Regions from separate parts of the Rhizobium sp. NPDC090279 genome, predicted to be linked through region 2. Evidence: riboswitches for the same ligand, from Rfam matches in the RefSeq annotation. Region 2 holds a riboswitch; each other region holds the start of a gene.
What was found. Region 2 has a riboswitch for thiamine pyrophosphate ahead of thiB (thiamine ABC transporter substrate binding subunit). Riboswitches for the same ligand answer to the same signal wherever they lie in the genome.
Positions count from the first base shown of each region.

Region 1: linked by a shared signal. The riboswitch ahead of thiC (phosphomethylpyrimidine synthase ThiC) and the one ahead of thiB (thiamine ABC transporter substrate binding subunit) in region 2 are both predicted to bind thiamine pyrophosphate.
Region 3: linked by a shared signal. The riboswitch ahead of thiM (hydroxyethylthiazole kinase) and the one ahead of thiB (thiamine ABC transporter substrate binding subunit) in region 2 are both predicted to bind thiamine pyrophosphate.

Region 1 is NZ_JBIVYI010000013.1:110,256-118,011, reverse strand. It holds gene ACIQWP_RS27525 (LysR substrate-binding domain-containing protein) at 1-35, opposite strand, end outside; gene ACIQWP_RS27520 (urea carboxylase-associated family protein) at 163-1,023, shown strand; gene ACIQWP_RS27515 (hypothetical protein) at 1,140-1,490, opposite strand; gene ACIQWP_RS27510 (thiamine phosphate synthase) at 1,652-2,263, opposite strand; gene ACIQWP_RS27505 (thiazole synthase) at 2,260-3,033, opposite strand; gene thiS (sulfur carrier protein ThiS) at 3,037-3,234, opposite strand; gene thiO (glycine oxidase ThiO) at 3,225-4,205, opposite strand; gene thiC (phosphomethylpyrimidine synthase ThiC) at 4,207-6,033, opposite strand; TPP riboswitch at 6,126-6,257, opposite strand; gene ACIQWP_RS27485 (hypothetical protein) at 6,391-7,134, opposite strand; gene ACIQWP_RS27480 (porin) at 7,755-7,756, shown strand, end outside.
Region 2 is NZ_JBIVYI010000007.1:348,506-356,261, forward strand. It holds gene ACIQWP_RS19715 (efflux RND transporter periplasmic adaptor subunit) at 1-819, opposite strand, end outside; gene ACIQWP_RS19720 (ABC-F family ATP-binding cassette domain-containing protein) at 1,133-2,962, opposite strand; gene ACIQWP_RS19725 (thiamine diphosphokinase) at 2,965-3,618, opposite strand; gene ACIQWP_RS19730 (MarR family winged helix-turn-helix transcriptional regulator) at 3,692-4,219, opposite strand; gene ACIQWP_RS19735 (MDR family MFS transporter) at 4,387-5,922, shown strand; TPP riboswitch at 5,994-6,110, shown strand; gene thiB (thiamine ABC transporter substrate binding subunit) at 6,160-7,188, shown strand; gene thiP (thiamine/thiamine pyrophosphate ABC transporter permease ThiP) at 7,199-7,756, shown strand, end outside.
Region 3 is NZ_JBIVYI010000006.1:179,242-186,997, forward strand. It holds gene ACIQWP_RS16590 (sigma-54-dependent transcriptional regulator) at 1-805, shown strand, start outside; gene ACIQWP_RS16595 (hypothetical protein) at 867-2,477, opposite strand; gene yghU (glutathione-dependent disulfide-bond oxidoreductase) at 2,689-3,564, opposite strand; gene ACIQWP_RS16605 (DUF1127 domain-containing protein) at 4,134-4,280, opposite strand; TPP riboswitch at 4,516-4,612, shown strand; gene thiM (hydroxyethylthiazole kinase) at 4,661-5,464, shown strand; gene thiE (thiamine phosphate synthase) at 5,461-6,096, shown strand; gene thiD (bifunctional hydroxymethylpyrimidine kinase/phosphomethylpyrimidine kinase) at 6,093-6,914, shown strand; gene ACIQWP_RS16625 (3-oxoacyl-ACP reductase) at 6,911-7,675, shown strand; gene ACIQWP_RS16630 (undecaprenyl-diphosphate phosphatase) at 7,754-7,756, opposite strand, start outside.

The DNA of each region.
Region 1 (7,756 bases), on a different contig from region 2:
AAGGCGCGAAGGGAGGCAAGTGGGACATGTTGCATTCCGCAAGGCTAAGTAAGGCTTAGCCAAAGCACAAGGCCAATCGCCGTTGCGCAAGGGCGAGGTATCCTTACATTGCTGCCAAAATCAATGTCTCGGCTCTAAACCGGTGAGGAATGAAAAGTCGCCATGAACAGTATTTTCGATATGCCCGCTCCCGCCGATGCCGAGGAACGGCGCGGCAAGCCGCCTGTTGTCGTCTACCCGAACGGCACACTGCCGCCGGCTGACTTGGATGTGCTGCAGGCGGTAAGGCAGACAATGACCAAAATTGCCGAAGTCATCGTGGCCCCGCGCGAAGGCGCCGGCTTCCGCGTGCCGAAGGGGCATTTCTTCCGCATTGTCAGCGTCGAGGGGGCGCAGGTGGGGGACCTCAATCTGTGGAACGCCGCCGATCTCTCGGAGCGCTTCTTCAGCGGCAAGACGCGGGCTCTGCACGCCACCCATGTCGGTGTCGGCGATCGGCTATGGAGCACGCTGCCTTACCTGCGCCCGATGGCAACGATCACCCACGATACGCTTGGCTGGTACGGTTGGGACGCGGACGGAGCCGGCGTCCACGACGTCATCGGCACGCGCTGCGACCCCTACACCAACCGGCTGCTGAAGGGCGACGACTATCATTATTGCTGCCATTCGAACCTGTCGCGGGCCCTCGCAAAGGAAATGAACATCCCCGTCCAGGAGGCGGAGCTCCATGTTCACGACGTGCTGAACGTCTTCATGTGCACCGGCTTTACGCGCGACACGCATCAATATTTCATGAAGGCGAGCCCGGTGCGGCCGGGCGATTTCATTGAATTCTTCGCGGAGATCGACCTTCTCGGCGCGCTCTCGGCCTGCCCGGGCGGGGATTGCGGCAGCGAGCATTCGAGCGATAGCGTGCCCTGCTATCCACTGCAGGTGGAGATTTGGCGACCCGAACCTGAGAGCCTTGCCGGTCGAGTTTTCCCGGAGCGCAACGCCTACCCGAGGACGCATGGACTGTAATTTGTCGGCCGTCGCCGCAGGCATAAAATAGTTTACCGGCGGTTTTGGGCCGCCGGTAAATCTAAAGTCATCTATCGAACTATGCGTACACTCAAGGCAGACGCATCGTTGATTGCTTAGTTACAAACGCGAACGCGCTCGTAATGCCAACCGTCGTCATACTGGTTCTCGACCTGGCGGCTTTCGAACCAGCATCTCGGCGGTGGGGGAGCTACCTCGTAAACCGGGCCCCTGTTTGCAAGGGCGCCACCGACGATCAAGCCGCCGAGGAGACCTGCGGCAACACCGCCGGCAATGGCACCGCCATTGCCGTGGTGATGGCGACGCCAATCGTCATGGCCACGCCAGTCGCCTCGATAGGGGCCGCGGCCGTCGTAATACTGCGCCTGTGCGTAGCTGACAGGCGCCAATGCGCCACCTACCACCGCAGCAGCCAGCAAAACCGTAAGAACCGTCTTCTTTATCATGACTACCTCCAAAGCAGCCTTTATGCTCAGCGAATGCGCGAGTCATTTAATCAACGTCTTAAGCATGATTATGTTCAGCTGAATATTTTATGAATACGCCGTTCATCGGGCGACAGACGCTGAAAATCGCACTTTTGCACGGTGCTATTGCCCCGATCTTGTCAATTTCGAGGCAATCGCCGTGTGGTTTTGATCCATTCGAGCGTTCGCGATTCGGGGTCGCGGTTGCGCGTGATGTCAGTCACGACGGCCGCAATGTCGGCGCCGTGCTCGAACACGCCGGCGATACGCTCGACGGTCAGGCCACCGATTGCGACAAGCGGGAGATCGCCGATGCGGGCCTTCCACTGGCCGATGCGTTCCAGCCCCTGGGGCGCCCAGGGCATGGCCTTGAGGATGGTCGGATAAATCGGCCCGAGCGCTATATAATCGGGTTCGGCAGCGAGCGCCGTCGCCAGTTCCGCCTCGTCGTGCGTTGACAGCCCCAGCTTCAGTCCGGCTGCCCGTATGGCAGAGAGATCGGCGGTCGAGAGATCCTCCTGGCCGAGATGGATGAAGTCGCAACCCTCCTCAATCGCGAGCTGCCAGTAGTCGTTGACGATCAATTGGCACCCGTGGGCGGCGCAAATTGCCTTCGATTCGCGAATTTCGGCGCGGATCTCGGACAGCGGGCGATCCTTGATGCGCAACTGCACCAGTTTGACGCCGAGCGGCACCAGCCTCCTTATCCAGGCGGCACTATCGACAATCAGATAGAAGGGGTCGAGCGTCACGAGAAGACCGCCTTTCCAATAATGGGCGTCGAGGGCACGGCCATATCGCGCGGCTCCAGCATACCGGCGCCAGACGCCTGCCGGCCGGCATCGATCGCCTTGGCGAAGGCTTCCGCCATCGCCGCCGGGTCGCCGGCGCCGGCAACGGCTGTGTTCAAGAGCACGGCATCGAAGCCGAGTTCCATGACGACAGCCGCATGGGAAGGCCTGCCGATACCGGCGTCGACGATCAGCGGCACCTCGGGGAAATGTGCCCGTATCGAGCGCAGCGCCGAGAGGTTGAGCGGCCCTGCAGCCGTGCCGATCGGCGCGCACCATGGCATCAGCACCTTGCAGCCGGCGTCCAGCAGCCGCTCGGCGACGACCAGATCGTCCGTCGTATAGGGAAAGACCTCGAATCCCTCGTCGGTAAGGATTTTCGCCGCTTCCACCAGCGCAAAGACATCCGGCTGCAGCGTGTCATGGTTGCCGATGACTTCGAGCTTGATCCAGTTAGTCCGGAAGACCTCGCGCGCCATCTTCGCTGTTAGCACGGCTTCGGATACGCCATGGCAGCCGGCAGTATTGGGAAGGACGCGAACGCCGAGTTCGCGAATCATCTCGAAGAAAGCTCCGCCATTGCGCCCGCCCGCCGTTTCCCGGCGCAGCGATACCGTCACGATCCCGGTTTGCGATCGTTTGACGGCTTCCGCCAGCATGGCCGGGGAGGGGTAGCGCGCCGTGCCGAGAAGAAGGCGTGATGCAATTTGGGTTCCATAGAGTTCAAGCACGGGTCAGCCTCCCTGCATCGGGGTCAGGATTTCGATCTTGTCATTGTCGAACAGGGTATGGTCGTTGCGCTCTTCGCGATGGATGAGTTCGCCGTTGACGGCGGTTGCCAGCCATTCGCCCTCATATTCGAGCGTGGTCAGAAGCTGCGACAATGTGGTCGCGTCGACGATCTGCGTTTCGCCGTTGATGATCAGGCGCATTGGCGGTTCCTGTCGCTGGTGTGTCCGGAAAAGATGAGATCCGCGGCCTCTGCTGCCAACGCTGGCGCCAGCAGGAAGCCGTGGCGATAAAGGCCGTTGATGAGGATGATCTTGCCCTCCCGCGCTACCTTCGGGAGGTTGTCCGGAAAGGCGGGTCGGATGCCGGCTCCGGTTTCGACGACGGCGGCATCGGCAAAGGCCGGATGCACGGCATAGGCCGCGTTCAGCAGCTCCATCAGCGAGCGGGCGCTTATCGCTCCGGGAAATTCCGTTTCGATCATTGTTGCGCCGACCATGAACAGGCCATTGCCGCGCGGCACGATATAGACGGGAAAGCGTGGATGCAGCAGGCGGACAGGCCGGGCGAGGGTGACCTCCTCCGTCCGCAGAAACGCCATCTCGCCCCGCACGCCGCGCAGCGCCTGGGTTTGGCCAATGCGGGCAGCTCCGGTGCAGTCGATGATTTCAGAGTATCCGGCATCATCGGCAATTTCATCGATGAAGGCGACGCCCTTTGCCGACAGATCGTCTTTCAATGACTGCAGGACGTCGCGGGGATCGAGATGCGCTTCCTGCGGAAAGAACAGGCCCTGTCGGAAGCGACCGGCAAGCCAGGGTTCCAGGACGGCGATTTCGTCTTCGTCCACCCAGCGATAGCCCGTCGTGCGGCTCGCGAATCGCCTCAGCTCGTTTTGATCGCGGTTCGGTGCGATCACGAGCGTTCCGTTTCGGACGACCTTGCCGGGCAAAATCTTTTCCCAACGATCAGCGGAATCACGACCGCGCTCCAACACGGCCTCATCAGTGCTCTCCCGTTCGCACCAGGGCGCCAGCATGCCTCCGGCGAGCCAGGAGGCGGCGCGGAGAAAGTTTCGGCTTGGGTCCGAGATCGTGACCTCAGCCCCGCGCCGGATCAGTTCGTGGGCGACCGTGAGGCCGGCAACGCCGGCCCCTTTGACGAGAGCACGCATCTCACTCGGCCGGATGTGCGGTGGCGTCGATCGGCATATAGAGGTCGCCACCCTCCCGATATTTTGCCGCCATCGCCTCCAGCCCCTCTTTCTGCGCCTCGGCGCGGATATCGTGCGAAATCCGCATCGAGCAGAATTTCGGGCCGCACATCGAGCAGAAATGCGCGACCTTGTGCGCTTCCTTCGGCAGGGTCTCGTCGTGGAAGCTGCGGGCGGTATCCGGGTCGAGCGACAGATTGAACTGGTCTTCCCAGCGGAACTCGAAGCGGGCGCGCGACAAGGCGTCGTCACGCACCTGCGCGGCCGGATGCCCCTTGGCAAGGTCAGCCGCGTGGGCGGCGATCTTGTAGGTGATGACGCCGGTCTTGACGTCGTTGCGATCGGGTAGCCCCAGATGCTCCTTCGGGGTGACGTAGCAGAGCATCGCGGTGCCGAACCAGCCGATCATGGCAGCGCCGATGCCCGACGTGATGTGATCGTAACCCGGCGCGATATCCGTCGTCAGCGGCCCGAGCGTGTAGAAGGGCGCCTCGCCGCAGACGGCAAGCTGCTTGTCCATGTTTTCCTTGATCTTGTGCATCGGCACATGGCCGGGGCCTTCGATCATCACCTGGCAATCCCTAGCCCAGGCGATCTTGGTCAACTCGCCGAGGGTTTCCAGCTCGGCGAATTGCGCGGCGTCGTTAGCATCGGCGATCGAGCCGGGGCGAAGACCATCGCCCAGTGAGAAGGAGACGTCATAAGCGCGGCAGATGTCGCAGATTTCCTCGAAATGCTCGTAGAGGAAGCTTTCGCGGTGATGATGAAGACACCACTTGGCCATGATCGAGCCGCCGCGCGAGACGATGCCGGTGACGCGGTTGACGGTAAGCGGGATGTAATGCAGCCGCACGCCGGCATGGATGGTGAAATAGTCGACGCCCTGTTCGGCCTGTTCGATCAACGTGTCGCGATAGACCTCCCAGGTCAGGTCTTCGGCGATGCCGCCGACCTTTTCCAGCGCCTGATAGAGCGGCACGGTGCCGATCGGCAGCGGCGAATTGCGGATGATCCATTCGCGGATGTTGTGGATGTTGCGGCCGGTCGAAAGGTCCATGACGGTATCGGCGCCCCAGCGGGCGGCCCAGACCATCTTCTCGACCTCTTCCGCCATGGAGGAGGTGACGGCGGAGTTGCCGATATTGGCGTTGATCTTCACCAGAAAATTCCGGCCGATGATCATCGGCTCTGCCTCGGGATGGTTGATGTTGGCAGGGATGATCGCGCGACCGGCGGCGACTTCCTGGCGTACGAATTCCGGCGTCACATGGTCCGGGATATGAGCGCCGAAGCTTTCACCATCGCGAATCAGGGCTTCGGCTTTCGCCTTGCGGCCGAGGTTTTCGCGAATGGCGATGAATTCCATTTCCGGCGTGATGATTCCGGCGCGCGCGTAGGCAAGCTGGGTGACTGCCTTGCCGTCTTTGGCCCGCAGCGGCTGGCGCTTGGCCGGGAATTCCGGTGTCAGCCGTTCGCCGGTGACAAAGCCGTTGTCTTCGGGGCGCACATGGCGACCCTCATAAGCCTCGACATCGCCGCGGGCGAGCGCCCAGTCACGGCGCAGCTGTGGCAGGCCCTGCTCGATGCGGATGTCGGCGCCCTCGACGGTATAGGGGCCGGAGGAATCGTAGACGACAACAGGCGGCTCGCCCGATGTCGGATGGACGCTGATCTCGCGCATCGGCACGCGAATATCTGAATGGATGTCGCCCGCGACATAGATTTTTCGCGAGGCCGGCATCGGGCCTGTCGTAACGGTCGGAGTGAGGTTCTTTGCGGCAATGTTCATCGTTTGAGGCTCCAAGTTGTTGTTGGAGACCCAGTCAATCAGCCGGAATGATGAAAAGACGCCAGCATGGATTCCACGCGTGAATCCGTAGCCCTTGAGCGCTTGCACCGTCCCTACGCCAGTATGAACTGGATCAGGTTCAACGGGTCACTGCGCCACAACAGGCAAAGCCATATTGTCCAGCAGTATCTCAGCCCCTTGCCGGGACCCCCCTGGTGAATGCGGAAAGGCTAAGCCTTACCCTTGTCTTCTGTCAAGCCCGCAGCAGCGGCGGCATATTTGCCGCGATTGGCCATCCTTGCATCCGCAAGAATGCAACTTAATCGTGCAAATCTGGGTGTTCGGTATTGCGCCGCCTCAGTAACGCGGCGCGGTATTGCCGACGAAGCGATGAGGACCGGTGTGGGAGAGCTTGCTGGCCGTATCGAGCCAGATCTTGCCGCCCAGCGCTCGCCAGCGGTGACAAAAGGCGAAATCTTCGCTGAGATAGATTCCCGTCCCCTCCTCGATCATGCATTCGAACAGGGCGTATTGGGTGCCCGGCGAGCGTTTGGTGCTGGGATAGGCGTGGATTGCGTTGTAGCGCAGTTCCGGATAGGCGACGATCATTTTTTCAATGACGTTGCGCTTGATCAGAAGCATGCCTGTGCCTGCATAGATGGCACTGACGAAATCGCCTTCACGCTCGGCGACTTGGCCGACAAGCGGGGTGCCGACATAGTGAAGTGCGGCGGACGAAAGTGTTACGCCATCACGTGAATTGATGCGGGCGGCCGTGTCCCAATCGTAGTCCTTGATGGGATACATGGCGGCGACCACATCCTTGTCGGCTCCGAGCAGTCTCATGACCTGATCGGGCTCGAAGCTGATGTCGGCGTCGATGAAGAGCATGTGGGTCGCCGTGGTATCGTTCAGGAAAGACGAAACGAGCGTGTTGCGGCTGCGGGTAATCAGGGCGTCATTGCCGAGCAGAGCAAGTGTCAGTTGTATGCCCGCCTGCGCGCCCGTCTGCATCAGTGAAAAGATGGACTGCATGTAGTCCTTGGTAACGAGGCCACCGAAGCAGGGTGTCGCTATGAAGATCAGCCGGTTCTCATTCATTCGCGATTTTTCCCTCTTAGATGGCGCGACTCGCTGGAATCTAGGAAAATTCAATATTTCTGTGTGTACCGATTTATTGAATTTTGTTTCTGAACTTTGCTCAAGCCGGTGGACTAGGGCCCTCTTGCCGTTTCGTCGTGCCCGCCTCGATAGCATCGTCGCAATTGGGTTTGGTCGCCATGCTCCCGCCGATTGCCGAAACGCGCTACCATCAGATGTGGTTGATCGTCTTGATTGGCAGATGTTTGCATCAACAGGGATATCTCCGCGATCGCCGCAGGAAGCTCGATATGCCCGCCGTCGCAAGTTGCATTTAAGCAACATAGGCCAAGACTAACGCTTGAGCGTGTTTCATATAATTGACAAACATACGGGCTGTTTGTAAACCAAATACAGGACAAAAGTTGTCTTACGGTCGAGTAATCGGTCGGATCGGTAGAGGCATTTCAAGCCCTTTGCCGCGGGGGCAATCATGGAGGTTCGAGGGGACTCAAGCCAACATCAGGTGCGTATTTGCCGGGCTACCCGGTCGCGTTTAGAACGAAGCGATCTCTAAGGTGGTGCTCCAGTTGTGCGCTCGCGGTAGATTTGAAATGCATATTACAACCAGGAGTTTAATAAT
Region 2 (7,756 bases):
ACTGGCGCGGACGCGGATCGTGCCCGTCTGATTGTCGACGCGGTTTTCAGCGAAGTCCAGCTTGCCCTTGAAGGGCTTCTGCTTGGAATCGGCGATCGTCACGGTGACATCGAGACCGCCGCCGCCCTGCTGCAAGGCACTGCCGTTCTTGCGAGCCTGATCGGCATAGGAAAGCAGCCGCCGTTCATCGACATCGAAATAGAAATCGATCGGGTCGAGCGACACGATGGTCGTGAGGATGGTCTGATCGGCCTGCACGAGATTGCCGACCGAAATCAGACGCCGGTCGATCCGGCCGCTCAGCGGCGCGGTGATCTTGGTGAAATCCATATCGAGATTGGCGCGATCGACGGCTGCCTGCGCGCCGCGCACATTTGCCTGCGCGGACAGCAGGTCGCGGCGGCGGTCATCCAGCGTCGATGCTGACTGGCTGCCCGTTGTCGACAGGGATTCCGTGCGCTTGAATTGCGCGTCGGCGAGCGTCAGCGACGATTTCGCCACCTCGAGCGAGGCCGTTGATTCGTTCAGCGTGGTGATGAACGGCCGCTGGTCGATGACAAAAAGCAGGTCGCCCTGCTTGACCATGGTGCCATCCTTGAAATGCACCTCCTGCAGATAGCCGCCGACCCGCGAACGCACGGAGACTTCGTCGACCGCCTGGAAGCGCCCGATGAATTCGTCGCTATCGATGACGTCGCGAACGACGGGCTTCGCGACCGTCACGGGTGCAGCCGGCGACGCACCCTGCGCCAAGGCCTGAGCACCGGAAAAAACGGCAATAACACAGCTGAACAAAATGGAACGCGGCAGCACCGGCATGAAAGCCCCCTCGAAAAACCGCGAACGGCAAGGAGCGCCGCCGCGTTAAGCGATCACGAAATTTGTTTGCTACTTTCTGCGAAGAACCCGTCGCCATCAGGCGAAATCCAATCAGGTCTCTTCGGACTTCCCCAACCTGCGCCACGGGCCGCGATGGCCCGGGGGTATCAACCGGCACGTGGTCCGGCAACATGCGTTAATGTATAAACGGTTTATTGGATTCGACAACAGGGAATGAGGTGGCGGCGACACAGCGCAACCTTTTGTTTTTTCTCACATAGATGAACGCGCATAGGATGAGGAGATCCAAGCCCTAGCCTTCGAGCTCCTCGCGCAGCATTTCGAGCTCAAGCCATTCCTCTTCCATGCTGACAAGGCTTTCCCGCAGCTTTTCCGTCTCAGCCGCAAGACGGTTGAAGGTTGCGGCATCCTTGGAAAACAAGTTCGGATCGGCCATTTTCTGCTCGCGGGCGGCAATTTCGGCTTCTGCCTTGGCCATTTCCTTCGGCAGATTTTCGAGCGCGAACTTCTGCTTGTAGGAAAGCTTAGCCTTGCCCTTCGAAGCATCGGAAGTGGATGGCGCAGTCTCCGCCGCCTTCGGCTTTTCAGCTGCCTTCTCCACCCGCTTACGCTCCTCGATCGCGCCCTTGCGCTGAGCGAGCATGTCGGAATAACCGCCGGCATATTCGATCCAGCGTCCGTCAGGATCGTCCGGATTGGCCGGCGCGATCGTCGAAGTCACCGTACGATCAAGGAAGTCGCGATCGTGGCTGACGAGGATGACGGTGCCGGAAAAGCCGGAAACGATTTCCTGCAGCAGGTCGAGCGTCTCTATGTCGAGATCGTTTGTCGGTTCGTCGAGGATCAAAAGATTGGTCGGCCGCGACAGGATGCGCGCCAGCATCAGCCGGGCTCGCTCGCCGCCGGAGAGGCTTCTGATCGGCGTGCGCGCCTGTTCCGGCTGGAACAGGAATTCCTTCATGTAGCCGGTCACATGCCGCTGCTCGCCATTGACGAGCAGGTTCTCGCCGCGACCATCGGTCAGATAGTTGGCAAGCGTATCTTCCGGGTTCAGCTCCTCGCGCTTCTGGTCGAGCGTGGCGATTTCCAGATTGGTGCCGAGCTTCACCGTGCCGCTATCGGGCGCGAGCTGGCCGGTCAGCATCTTCAGAAGCGTCGTCTTGCCGGCACCGTTCGGGCCGACGAGACCGATGCAGTCACCGCGATGCACGCGGATCGAAAACGGCGCGACGATTACCCTGTCGCCATAGGTCTTGGTGATCTTGTCCGCCTCGATCACCAGCTTGCCGCTTTCCTGCGCATCGGACGCGGCCGCCTGCACGGTTCCCAGAGCGCCCTTGTGGCCACGATGGCGCGAACGCATGTCCTGCAATTCACCAAGGCGGCGCATATTGCGCTTACGCCGTGCCGTCACGCCGTAACGCAGCCAGTGTTCCTCGCGCTCGATCTGCTTGCCGAGCTTGTGCTGCTCCAGCTCTTCGGCCTCGAGCACCTGGTCGCGCCATGCTTCGAAATGGGCAAAGCCGCGATCGAGCCGGCGTGACGTGCCGCGATCGAGCCAGACCGTCGCCGTCGAAACCTTCTCCAGAAAGCGACGGTCGTGCGAGATCAGCACCAGCGCGCTGCGGCTCTTCTGCAGTTCGCCTTCCAGCCATTCGATGGTCGGCAGGTCGAGATGGTTCGTCGGCTCGTCGAGCAGCAGGATATCCGGCTCCGGAGCCAGAACACGGGCAAGAGCCGCGCGACGCGCCTCGCCGCCGGAAAGATTGTTCGGATCTTCCTCGCCGGTCAGGCCGAGATGCGAGAGCAGATACGTCACGCGATAGGGATCGTCACCCGGCCCAAGGCCGGCTTCGGCATAGGCGGCCACCGTCTTGTAACCGGCGAAATCCGGCGCCTGTTCGAGATAGCGCACTGTCGACGACGGATGGCGGAACACCTCGCCCGACTGTGCCTCGACAAGGCCGGCTGCAATCTTCAAAAGCGTCGACTTGCCCGAACCGTTGCGGCCGACAAGGCAGATCTTGTCGCCCGGCTCCACCTGCAGGCCGGCACCGGCGAGCAAGGGCGCACCGCCAAAGCTCAGGAAGATGTCGTCGAGTTTCAGAATGGGAGGGGCCAAGATCAGACTCCGGAAAGGTCATAAGGGCGGGCAAGGACGATCGCCCTGCCGCTGCCGAGCGAAAAGCGCACGTCGCCTTCCGCAACGTTGGAAATGGTGCGCGACGCGCCGAAGGGCAGATGGAAATCGCGCAGGGGATAGCGAGCATTGTCGATGAAAAGGCCGGTCAGATCGCTGAAACCCAGCACCGAAAACAGCGAGCCTGCCGGCAGCGCCATTTCCATCCGTCCGGGCAGAAGCGGAACCGCCTCCTCGTCGCCGGAGGTCAGCAACACATCGAAGCCCTCTTCGGCGAGCTGAACGCCGTAAAGCAGATGCTGGATCGCGTGATCCGACCGCTCGCCGCCCATGGCGCCCGCAAGAACCAGCCTGACAGCGCCGCGATCGATCGCCTCCGATACGGCAATCTCGCCGTCGGTCGCGGCCTTCGCCGCCGGATAAGGCTGCTTCGGCACATTGGGAAACGCAGCCTGCAAATCAGCAGGCGTGGAATCGAAATCGCCGACCCACAGCTCAGGCTCCACCCCGAGCGCAATTGCGTGGCGCATGCCGCCATCGGCCGCGATGAAACGGCTGCCGGAAACGGCGGCACGCAATCGGTCCGTCAGGCGAAGCTCGCCGCCGAGCAGAATGGTGAAGGTGGTGGACTGGCTCATGCGCCAAGCCCATAGCGCAAAGTCATATCCCTAGGGAAGAGCGCCGGCCGCAAGAACCACCCATGCGGGCCGCTCAGTCGGCGGTTTCCGTGAGGCGGGCCTGGATAACGCCTTCATAACCTGTGACATAACGATCGAACAGCAGTGAAAAACTCGCGATGTCCTCGGGCGACCAATCGGCAAAAATGCTGCCGATAACGGAGCGTTTTTGTGCCTGGATTTCCGACAGCAATCGCTGCCCGAGCGCAGTGAGCACCACGACGATGCGCCGCGCATCCGCCTGCGACGCCTTGCGACGCAAGACGCCGCGCGCGACCATATCGGCAACGATACGGCTCGCCCGCGACGGATCGATGCGCAATATCTCCGCAATCGTGCCGACCGTCACCTCGCCCGTCGCTTCCGCCCGTCGGACGACGTCGAGCACGTCGAGATGCGAAAGCTCGAGCCCCGGCGCGACGTTCTGAATGGCGAGCCTGCCGATCATGCGGCGGCCCGTCAGCAGCCGCATGCGCGTCATCGCCTGCCCGATGCGCAGCATGTTTTCGTCTTCGGTCAGGGCTGGGGCTTCAACTTCCCGTGTATTCATCGCTGATGTCATCTTTCCACCATATCAGAGGCAGAAAACAAATAAAACATGCAAACAGCATTCACCTGTCATTGACAATTATATGCTAATGGCACATATATCTCAAGTATGAAAACCAGGGCGTCCCGCGCATTCGATCGACCGCGCAGCGCCTCGGCCAAGCTCGGATTTCTAGCTCCATGGACATGCAGACAACGTTGCCGCCGCTCGTGGCGGATCATAAGCGGCGGCTTATTCTCTTCCTGTTTCTGATGACTGCCATGTTCATGGCAACGCTCGACAACCAGATCGTCTCGACGGCGCTTCCGACGATCGTCGGCGAGTTCGGACATCTGGAGCGCTTCGGCTGGATCGGCTCGGCCTATCTTCTCTCGCTTTCCGCCGTCATGCCTGTCTACGGCAAGCTCGGCGATCTCTTCGGCCGCAAATATGTGATGATGACGGCGATAGCGATCTTCACCGTCGGCTCCGCCGTCTGCGGTCTTGCCGTATCGATGAACACGCTGATCGCCGCCCGTGTACTGCAGGGCTTCGGCGGCGGCGGCATCATGGTCTCGATCTTCGCCGTCAACGCCGACCTCTTCGAGCCGCGCGAGCGCGCCCGCTACCAGAGCTATTCGAGCCTGGTTCTGATGGCGTCCGGCGCCATCGGCCCCGTTCTCGGCGGCACGATGAGCGATCTGTTCGGCTGGCGTTCGATTTTCCTGGTCAACGTGCCGATCGGCTTCATCGTGCTCGCTGGTCTCGCTTTCATGCTGCCCTACCGCAAGCCGGCCCGCCGGCCGAAGATCGATTATGCCGGCGCGCTCGTCCTTGCCTTGACGACCACAAGCATCGTGCTCGCCGCCGACGGCAGCGAACTCTTCGGATCGTTGCTGTCGCCGCAATGCCTCGGCATCATCGCCTTCGGGGTGATCTGCGCCATCGCCTGGGTCTTCATCGAGCGCCGCGCGCCCGAACCGATCGTGCCGATGTCGCTCTTCCGCAATTCGACATTCGGCCTGCTGCTGATCCTCTCGATCACCAGCGGCGCCGTTGCCATCGGCATGGTCAATTATTTCGCGCTCTTCCTGCAGACGACGACAGGCCTTTCCCCCTCGATGGCGGGGCTGCTGTTCATCCTTCTGACCGGAGGCCTCGTCTGCGGTTCGCTGTCCGCCGGCCGGCTGATCGCGGCAAGGGGACGCTACAAGCCCTTCGCCGTCGCCAGCGCCGCCTGCAGTACGATCGCCTTTGCATCCTTCGCCTTCGTCCACGCCGGCACGCCCATCGCGATCATCGGGGCTTTGATGCTGTTGCATGGTATCGGCATCGGTCTTGCGCAGCAGGTGCCCGTCATCGGCGTGCAGAACGCGGCTTCTTCCCGTGACGTCGGTGCGGCGACCGGCGCGGTCACGCTGTCGCGCATGGGCGGCGCCTCCATCGCCATCTCCATCTACGGCGCCATCATCGCCGCCAAGCTCGGTAGTGTCGGCGTCTCCATATCAGGTGTATCCGATATCGAGCAGCTGACACCGAAGATGATGGCCGCCTTGCCCGAAGCAACCCGCGAAGCCGTCGCCAACGCCTATGCAGGCGCCTTCAGCCCGCTGTTCATGACCGCCGCCGGCATCTGTCTCCTCGGCCTCCTGACATCGCTCATGCTGAAGAACGTGCAGCTTCCGGGCGCCGCGAAGAAATTCGACAGCGCAGCCGCTGCCCACGCCGCCGAGTAGCGCTCCGCCGCCTGCAATCGACAAGGGAATCATTTCCCTTGTCATCCCTTCGTCACAAGGCTAAATCTGCCGACGCTCTAACGGGGTGCCTTATGTCCTTGCGGACATCTGGCTGAGAGGCTTTCACCAGCCAACCCGCGGAACCTGATCCGGCTAACACCGGCGGAGGGATTAGACGCGTGACGAAATCATAGCGCCCTTTTCCCCTTCAAGACGAAACCAAGAGGAGGCGCTGTCATGCCAAACCGTTCGCTATTGTCATTCTTCGCCGGGCTGGCTCTTGCCGCCGGAACAAGCTTTTTCGCCGCACACCCCGCCCAGGCGGCCGACAAGACCCTGACCATCTACACCTATGAGAGCTTCACCGCCGATTGGGGTCCGGGCGCCAAGGTCAAGGCAGCCTTCGAAAAGACCTGCGGCTGCACGGTCAATTACGTCGCCGTCACCGATGGCGTGGCGCTCCTCTCCCGCCTCAAGCTCGAAGGCGCGGGTACCAAGGCGGATGTCGTGCTCGGCCTCGACACCAATCTTGTCGACGAAGCCAAGGATACCGGCCTTTTCGATGCAAGCGGGGTAGACACTTCGACCCTCAAGGTTCCCGGCGATTTCAAGGACGATGTCTTCGTGCCCTACGACTACGGCCATTTCGCCGTGATCTATGACAGCCAGACGATCAAGAACCCGCCGAAGAGCATGAAGGATCTCGTCGAGGGCGACCCCTCGCAGAAAATCGTCATCGAAGACCCGCGCACCTCGACGCCAGGTCTCGGCCTGCTGCTCTGGGTCAAGTCGATCTATGGCGACAAATCCGCCGATGCCTGGGCGAAGCTCAAGGGCCGTATCCTGACGGTCACCCCCGGCTGGTCGGAGGCCTACGACCTTTTCACCAAGGGCGAAGCGCCGATGGTGCTGTCCTATACGACGTCGCCCGCCTATCACATGATCGAGGACAAGACCGATCGCTATCAGGCGGCCGCCTTCTCGGAAGGGCACTATATCCAGATCGAGGTCGCCGGCCTGACCAAGGCTTCCCCGAACAAGGAGCTTGCGCGCGACTTCCTGAAGTTCATGATTTCCCCGGGCTTCCAGGACATCATCCCGACGGCCAACTGGATGATGCCGGTCTCGGCCACCTCGGAACCTCTGCCGGACGCCTTCGGCAAGCTCGTGGTACCGTCGAAGACCTTCCTGATGAGCCCCGATGTCGTCGACAAGAACCGCAAGGCCTGGATCGACGAATGGCTGACCGCCACCAGCGGCAACTGACGTCCTGACCATGCTTGCGGCATCCGAACGAAGGCGCGCCATTTCCGGCGGGGCACTCAGCCTCGCCGGCATCACGCTTTTCGTCGGGATCGCCGTCCTCGTTCTTCTGGCCGCCGGCATCGAATCCGGCGGCACCAATCCTCTGACCGATCCCTACCTGCTCCGCGTCCTGCGCTTCACGCTGCTGCAGGCGGTGCTCTCGACGCTGCTCTCCGTCATGCTCGCCATACCGGTTGCCCGTGCATTGGCGCGTCAGCCGCGCTTTCCCGGCCGGCTGTGGCTCATCCGGCTGATGGCGGTGCCGATGGGGCTGCCTGTACTGATCGGCGCGCTCGGCCTGCTCGGCATATGGGGACGGCAGGGGTTGCTCAACCAGGCTCTTGCCACGCTCGGCCTCTCACAACCCGTCAGCATCTACGGCCTCGCCGGCATCTTGCTTGCGCATGTCTTCTTCAACATGCCGCTCGCCTGCCGGCTGATGCTTGCCGGACTGGAGCGCGTACCTGCAGAATATTGGCTCGTGGCCGGCGGCCTCGGTATGCGGCCCGCCTCGGTCTTTCGCTTCATC
Region 3 (7,756 bases), on a different contig from region 2:
ACGCGCAAAAGGCAACTTCGTCGCTCTGAACTGTGGCGCCCTGCCCGAAACCGTGATCGAAAGCGAGCTGTTCGGCCATGAGCCGGGCGCATTCACCGGCGCGCAGAAGAAGCGCATCGGACGCATCGAGCATTCAAGCGCCGGCACGCTGTTTCTCGACGAGATCGAAAGCATGCCGCCCGCCATTCAGGTGCAGATGCTGCGCGTGCTGGAAATGCGCGAGGTGACGCCACTCGGCACCAATGAGGTCCGCCCTGTCGACCTTCGCGTCGTCGCGGCGGCGAAGGTCGATCTCGGCGATCCCCGCCAGCGCGGCGACTTTCGCGAAGATCTCTATTATCGGCTCAACGTGGTGACGCTTTCCATTCCCCCGCTGCGCGAGCGGCGCGATGACATTCCTCTGCTCTTCAGCCATTTCGCCGACCGCGCCGCCGGACGCTTTAAGCGCGACGTGCCAGCCATACCGACGACGGTGCGCCTTCATCTGCAACAGCACGATTGGCCGGGAAACGTTCGCGAGCTCTCGCATTTCGCGGAGCGATTCGTGCTCGGTCTTGAATCGGCGGCCGTGCCGAGACCCGACGAAAAGCTCACAGTGGATGAGGGCTTGCCGTTGCCCGCCAGGGTCGAGCGTTACGAAGCCGAACTCATCCGCGAAACCCTGTCGCAGAACAATGGCGACGTGCGCCGCACCATCGAAGCGCTGGGCATTCCCAGAAAGACCTTTTACGACAAGCTCCAGCGACACGGCATCGTCAGAGGCGATTTTGCGGGCTTCGACGGGGACGAACGCCGGGGTTCATGACCCGCTACCATGAGGAAAGCCATGTCGCATGAAAGCGTGCAGCGGTTTTGCGCGGCTCGCTTCAGGCGCTGCGGCGTATCTCTTCGGCATTGGAGGCGCCCCTTTGCCGGCCTGCGGCTTCGGCAGTGCGATCCAGAACCGTCATCGCCTGTGCGATCAGCACCGCAAGCGCCTCTTCGCTCTTGCAAGCCCTAACGACCAGCGGCGCACTCAGGCAAATTCTAAGGGCGCTGGCGGGCACATCGCCAAAATCGGCGCAGCGAACGGGCTGTCCAAGGCGCACCGACGCGGCCTCGGCACCCTCAACCGCCAAATCCTTGTAGGCGGCCGCCATCTCAGTTGCCGTCAGCATGGCGCCATCGCCGAGATTGCGCAGGTAGAACGAAAATATGGAGGGAATCTCATCCCAGCGAGAGACCGATGACGCACCCGATAGCTCGCGCCGGTCCAATGGCCGGCTCTGCAATGGTTCGAAGACCGGATCGCTGGCAAAGCGATGAGAGACTGCTTCCGCAAAGGCAGACAAAACAGCTATCACGCGGTCTTCGGGAATGCCGACAAAGCGTTCGAGCTCGAACAAGGCAGCTTTCCAGCGCAGCAGCAGGCCGAGATTGGCGCGTTCCGACAAAATGTCGCGAGCGGCCCAGCCTTCGGGCCATTCGGCCTTCCCGCAATAGTCAGCCAAGGCAGCAGGCAGGGCGCGTCGCTTGAAGCGCTCCGACATTTGCAGCGGGCACAGAAGAGCACCGCTGAAAATCGGCCCGGCCAGGAATTTCGAACCCGTGACCGCGACCATAAAACCATGCGCGAGGTAGGCGCGGATCGTCGCCGCAGACAGACGAAACTGGCAGGCATCGATCATGATATCCAGTACGGTGCCGAATCGCTCTTTCAGACGCATGACGGTCCCAAGGCTCGGCGCCAGCAAGCTGGTCTTCGAGACATCCGTTACCACGAGCAGGCATCTGAGGCCGGCTGCGCGGGCAAGCTCGATGAGGCCACGCAACTCCTCTTCCACCTCACTGTCGGCGCGAAGCGAACCATCCTTGTTGCGCACAGCAATGGTGGTATTGCGCGTCGCGTCCCCCGGCCGCAATTCCTCGCCCTTGGCGACGGTCTGCTCGCTGCTGACGCGGCTCATGAAATGCCGGCCGGCCGACGCCGTCATGACACCGCTGCCCGTCTCGTTCCCCATCAGCGTGATGGTCATCAGGGACCGCTCGTCCTCACCCGCCAACAGTGCTGCCGAAAAGAGATGGATGTCGGTGCCCGATGTGGCGAGGATCGCATCCACCCGTGGCTGCGATGTCTGGTTCAGGCCGAGCAGGCGCAACAGATCATCGCGCACGCGAGCGATCTCGCGGTCATAGACAGCCGTGGCAGGGCCAGCTTCCATATCCCGCACCAGGCCGGCGTAATAGGATTCAACGGCGGCGAAGGCGCCGGCGGAGATGGTGGAGGCCGTCGACGAGCCGAAAGCGAGATCTCCGGGCCGGGGCACAGGGCCATAGCCATACATGTTCAATCCGCTCATGGGATCGCAATCCAGCCGTTCGTCGCCACCCGAAACCAGATGTTTCAGGAGCGCCTCCCTCGCCTCGCTCTGTTGCTGCGACAACGCGCCCGCGGTCACGTTCTCATCCAGGGCTCGGTCGTCAGCAATCTGCTGCATGGAGAAGCATTCCTCTTTCCCCAAAATCGAAACGCTTCGCAGGATCGCGCCGCGTTCTACGCCGAGTGGGGGACCCTCGGCAGCCGAACATTACGCTTCGCAAGGTGGAGCGAGGCTGACTTGCCGAGACCCGCCGGCATCGATACCGAACATAAAAAACTCGCGGTCCGGAGGGCCGCGAGTTCGTTTGGCGCAAAAGAGAATTCTAAGATCAGCCGGCGGCTTCGACTTTGTCCTGCGTCTTCGTATCGAAATCGCTGGCGTCATGGCGCTCGCGCAGCTGCTCGGACGGATCGCCCGACATGCGGTTGACCATGCGGCCGCGCTTGACGGTTGGCCGGGAGTAGATCTGCTCGGCCCAACGCTGGACGTTCTTATAGTCCTGCACCTGCAGGAATTCAGCCGCGCCATACTGCCAGCCTTTGGCGAGACCGCCGTACCAGGGCCAGATTGCGATGTCGGCGATCGTATAGTCGCTGCCGGCAATATATTCGCTCTCGGCCAGACGACGGTCGAGCACGTCGAGCTCGCGCTTCACTTCCATGGCGAAGCGATCGATCGCATATTCGATCTTCGTCGGGGCGTAGGCGTAGAAATGACCGAAGCCGCCGCCGAGATAGGGCGCGCTGCCCATCTGCCAGAACAGCCATGACAGGCATTCGGCGCGGGCGGGCTGTTCGGTCGGCAGGAAGGCGCCGAATTTTTCGGCGAGATACATCAGGATCGAGGCCGATTCGAAGACGCGCACCGGCTTCGGGCCGCTGCGGTCGAGCAGTGCCGGGATCTTCGAATTCGGATTGACGTCGACGAAACCGCTGCCGAACTGATCGCCATCGCCGATCTTGATCAGCCAGGCATCATATTCCGCGCCGCCATGGCCAAGCGCCAGCAGCTCTTCGAGCATGATGGTGACCTTGACGCCATTCGGCGTTCCCAGCGAATAGAGCTGGAGGGGATGGCGTCCCACAGGCAGTTCCTTGTCGTGGGTTGGACCGGCGATCGGACGGTTGATATTGGCGAACTGGCCGCCATTGGCCTTGTTCCAGGTCCAGATTTTCGGCGGCGTGTATTCGGCAGAACCGGTCATGGGCATCCTCCTTTTCGGGAATCAAGTTTGGGGGCGATTTTCGATGTAGCGCGCTACATAGGTCGCACATAGTGGCCGCAGTTCATTTTTGCGAGAGGAGATTGCGCACTCTTTAACGCGCTGGCGCCGTTTGGCGCTCGTGCCGCTTGCCTGAGCTGCGGTCACTACGCCAAATTAGGCCATTTGGAAGCGCTTGGAAGTTCGCTGAAACGAAAAAGCCTGCCGCGGGAGGAGGTGCGGCAGGCTTTCTACAAGAACCGAACAGCGGATGGGAGGAGGAGTTCCGCTGTTCCTGCAGTCGTCCATGGGAGGAGGAGAGGACGTCTGCCAAGCGAAGGGATGCGGGAGGAGATGCATCGCTTCGGTGGGTAGAAGATACCAGTCCTTTGCTCAGTTCATAGGCATTTGTTTGCAAGGCAGTTATGCGCCATGCGAAAAGCGGAGGGCTGATCCGATGCCATCCAAAGCGAGAGATACAAAAGCCGATAGCGATTGGCATAAAACGAAAGCGCCTGCTCGGGAGGAACAGGCGCTGGCAGAATGCGGCTGATAGGTGGTCGTCTTGGCCGTTAGCGAGCGATGGCTGCGCGGGCAACATTGCGGATTTCGCCGCGATCGATACCCAGGTCGTGCAGTTCGCGCGTGGACATACGGCCCAGCTCGGCGACCGTCTGACGATACTTGCGCCAGTTATTGAAAGAGCGTGCTACGTTCATGATGATCCCCTTTCCTTGGGCTTTCGAAGCCGGTCTGCCGTGATTGGCGCCCGTCCGCTTCGATGAGAAAGATATAGTCGAAACCCGCTGCCTTTTGCAGATCCGAGACTTCACTGCACCCATGCGTTCGCTGCATATGTCGCTCGAAATGCAGGCAGGCACCGATCCCTGAGCGCTACGACGGCTTTTGTGATTTGCTGATGACAGCGCCGCCTTTGTCTGCGAAAAGAAGAGGAATGAGAGACAGGGGCGTCCGCCATCCGGCGGGCTGAGAGGTACCCTTCGAACCTGAACCAGATCATGCTGGCGGAGGGAGTCGCTCGGGACCTCGTAAGCACCGCACGTCGTCCCTGCGCGTCCCGCCCGCCTGAAAGGGCGATATGCAAGACCAAACTACAGCAGGCAACCTGCTTCGCAGCATGCGGGCAAACCCGCCTCTGGTGCAATGCATCACCAATTTCGTCGCCATGAATATCGCGGCCAATGTGATGCTTGCCGCCGGCGCATCGCCGGCGATGGTGCATGCCGAAGAGGAAGCCGGCGAATTTGCCGCCATATCGGGCGCACTGACGATCAATATCGGCACGCTCTCGGCTGGCTGGCTTGTCGGCATGCTGAAGGCCGCGCAGTCGGCAAACGACGCCGGCAAGCCCTGGGTCCTCGATCCGGTCGCCCATTACGCAACCGCGTTTCGTCGCAAGGCAATCGCGCAATTGCTGGAGCTGCAGCCGGCGATTATCCGCGGCAACGCGTCGGAGATCATCGCGCTTGCCGGCCGCGCCAGCCGCGGCCAGGGCGTCGACAGTCGCGACGCCGTCGAGCAGGCGGAAGAGTCCGCTCGGCAACTGGCCCAAAAGCACCAGTGCGTCGTCGCTGTCACCGGCGTTACAGATTTCGTGACCGATGGGCAAAAGGCACGGCGCATTGCCGGCGGCTCGCCCTTCATGCCGCAAGTGACCGCACTCGGCTGCTCGCTGACTTGCCTTGTCGGCGCCTTTGCGGCGACAACTCCTGACGATCCATTCGATGCGACGGTCACGGCGCTTACCGTCTTTGCCGTCGCCGGCGAACAGGCCGGCGCAGTCGCGGATGGGCCCGGCTCTTTCTCGTGGCGCTTCCTCGATGCCCTCGCCGGCCTTACCCCGGAAACGCTGGATCGCGCAGCAAGGATATCAGCGGCATGAAAGACTTCGATCTCTCGCTTTATCTCGTGCTCGATCCTCTGCTGTGCGCCGACCTCGGCATGGTCGAGACGACCCGTGCCGCAGTCGCCGGCGGCGCAACCATCGTCCAGCTGCGCGACAAGCATGCGCCGACCAAAACCATGATCGAGACGGGCCGTGTCCTCAAGCAGATCCTGCATGGAACCAATGCCCGGCTGATCGTCAACGACAATGTCGAGGCCGCCATCGCCATCGGCGCCGATGGCCTCCATATCGGCCAGGAGGACATGAATGCCGCCGATGCCCGCCGCCTGATCGGCCCGGACATGATCCTCGGCCTCTCGGTGGAAACGGAGGCTCTAGCCTCCGCCATAGACGCCGGCATCGTCGACTATGCCGGGATCGGCCCGGTCTTTGCCACGCCGACCAAGCCCGACCACAAGCAGCCGATCGGGTTCGACGGGCTTGCCCGCATCGTCAGGCTCTGCTCAGTTCCGACAGTCGCGATTGGCGGCTTGAAGGCGGAACATACCGCCGACGTTCTCTCCGCCGGCGCCGATGGTCTCGCGGTCGTCTCGGCCATATGTGGCCAGCCAAACCCACAAGCGGCCGCAGCCCTCATCGCAAAAGCCATCAAGGAGGCCCGCCAGTGATCCGCAACGTCTTGTCCATCGCGGGCTCCGATCCCTCCGGCGGCGCCGGCATCCAGGCCGATCTGAAAGCTTTCTCCGCCCGCGGCGTTTACGGAATGGCGGCTCTAACGGCGCTGACGGCCCAAAACACCCAGGGCGTCTCCGGCGTGCATCCGGTGCCGCCTCAATTCGTGGCGGACCAGATCCGGGCGATCTTTGCCGATATCCGCGTTGATGCCGTCAAGATCGGCATGATCGCAAACGCCGCCATCGCCGAGGCGGTTGCGGAGGTTCTGGAGCAGCATCGCAACGTGCCAGTCGTGCTCGACCCTGTCATGATCGCCAAGGGTGGCGCCGCTCTCCTTGCCGCAGACGCCGTCGACGTCCTGACCACACGGCTCTTGCCCCTGGCGACCGTCATCACGCCGAACCTGCCTGAGGCGGCGGCGCTGCTGCATGAAGCGGAGGCAACAAGCCGCGAGGACATGGCGCGGCAGGCGCTTGCGCTGGCGGCACTCGGGCCTTCAGCCGTCCTGGTCAAGGGCGGTCATCTCGAAGGCAAAGAAAGTCCGGATGTGTTGGCAAGCGCCGGTCGGCTGACCTGGTTCGAAGCCGAACGGCTGCCGACGAAGAATACCCATGGAACGGGATGCACGCTCTCCAGCGCCATCGCCGCGGAGATCGCCAAGGGCTTGCCACTTGCTGAAGCCGTTGCATCCGCCAAAGCCTATCTCGCAGCCGCGGTAGCGGCGGCTGGTCAACTTTCAGTCGGGAGCGGCCACGGCCCGGTGCAGCATTTCCATGCACTTTGGGCAAACAAACAAGGATTAGAGACATGAGCCTGTCACTCAAGGACCAGATCGTCATCGTTTCCGGCGCCGGACGCGGTCTCGGCGCTGCCATCGCGACGGCCTTTGCCCGGGAAGGCGCGAGGGTGGCGATCAACTATCGCGCAAGCCGCGAGCGGGCGGAGGCGCTTGCAGCTGGACTTGGCGATCATACGAAAGCCTTCCAGGCCGATATTCGCGACCTCGAAGATACGAAGCGGCTCGTCGCCGAGGTGACGAGACATTTCGGCGCGCCGACAACGGTCGTCCACAACGCGCTGGCAGATTTCAGTTTCAACGGCGACGCCCGCTCGAAATTGGATGCCCTGAGCTGGGCCGAAATGGCGAGCCAGCTGGAAACCGCGCTGCAGGGCGCCCTGAACCTGATACAGGCTACGCGGCCGGGAATGGCGCACACGGGCTTTGGCCGGATCGTCACGGTCGGCACGAACCTCTTCCAGAACCCGGTAGTGCCCTATCACGATTATACCGCGGCCAAGGCGGCATTGCTGTCGCTGACCCGCACGGCCGCCGCGGAACTCGGTCCGCTCGGGGTCACCGTCAACATGGTCTCCGGCGGCCTTCTGCGCACGACGGATGCCAGCAGCGCCACGCCGGAAGCCGTTTTCGACATCATCGCCGCGAACACGCCCCTGCGCCGTGTCACCACCCCCGAGGAGGCGGCCGATGCCGTTCTCTTCTTCGCAAGCCCTTGGGCACGCGCCGTCACCGGACAGAACCTCATCGTCGATGGCGGCCTAGTGTTCGGTTAAGGACCTGAACATAGAAAAGCGCCGTCCTGACAGACGGCGCCTTCCTTTTCTAGTCGGAGTCGAATGGGCGCGGGCTGCTCA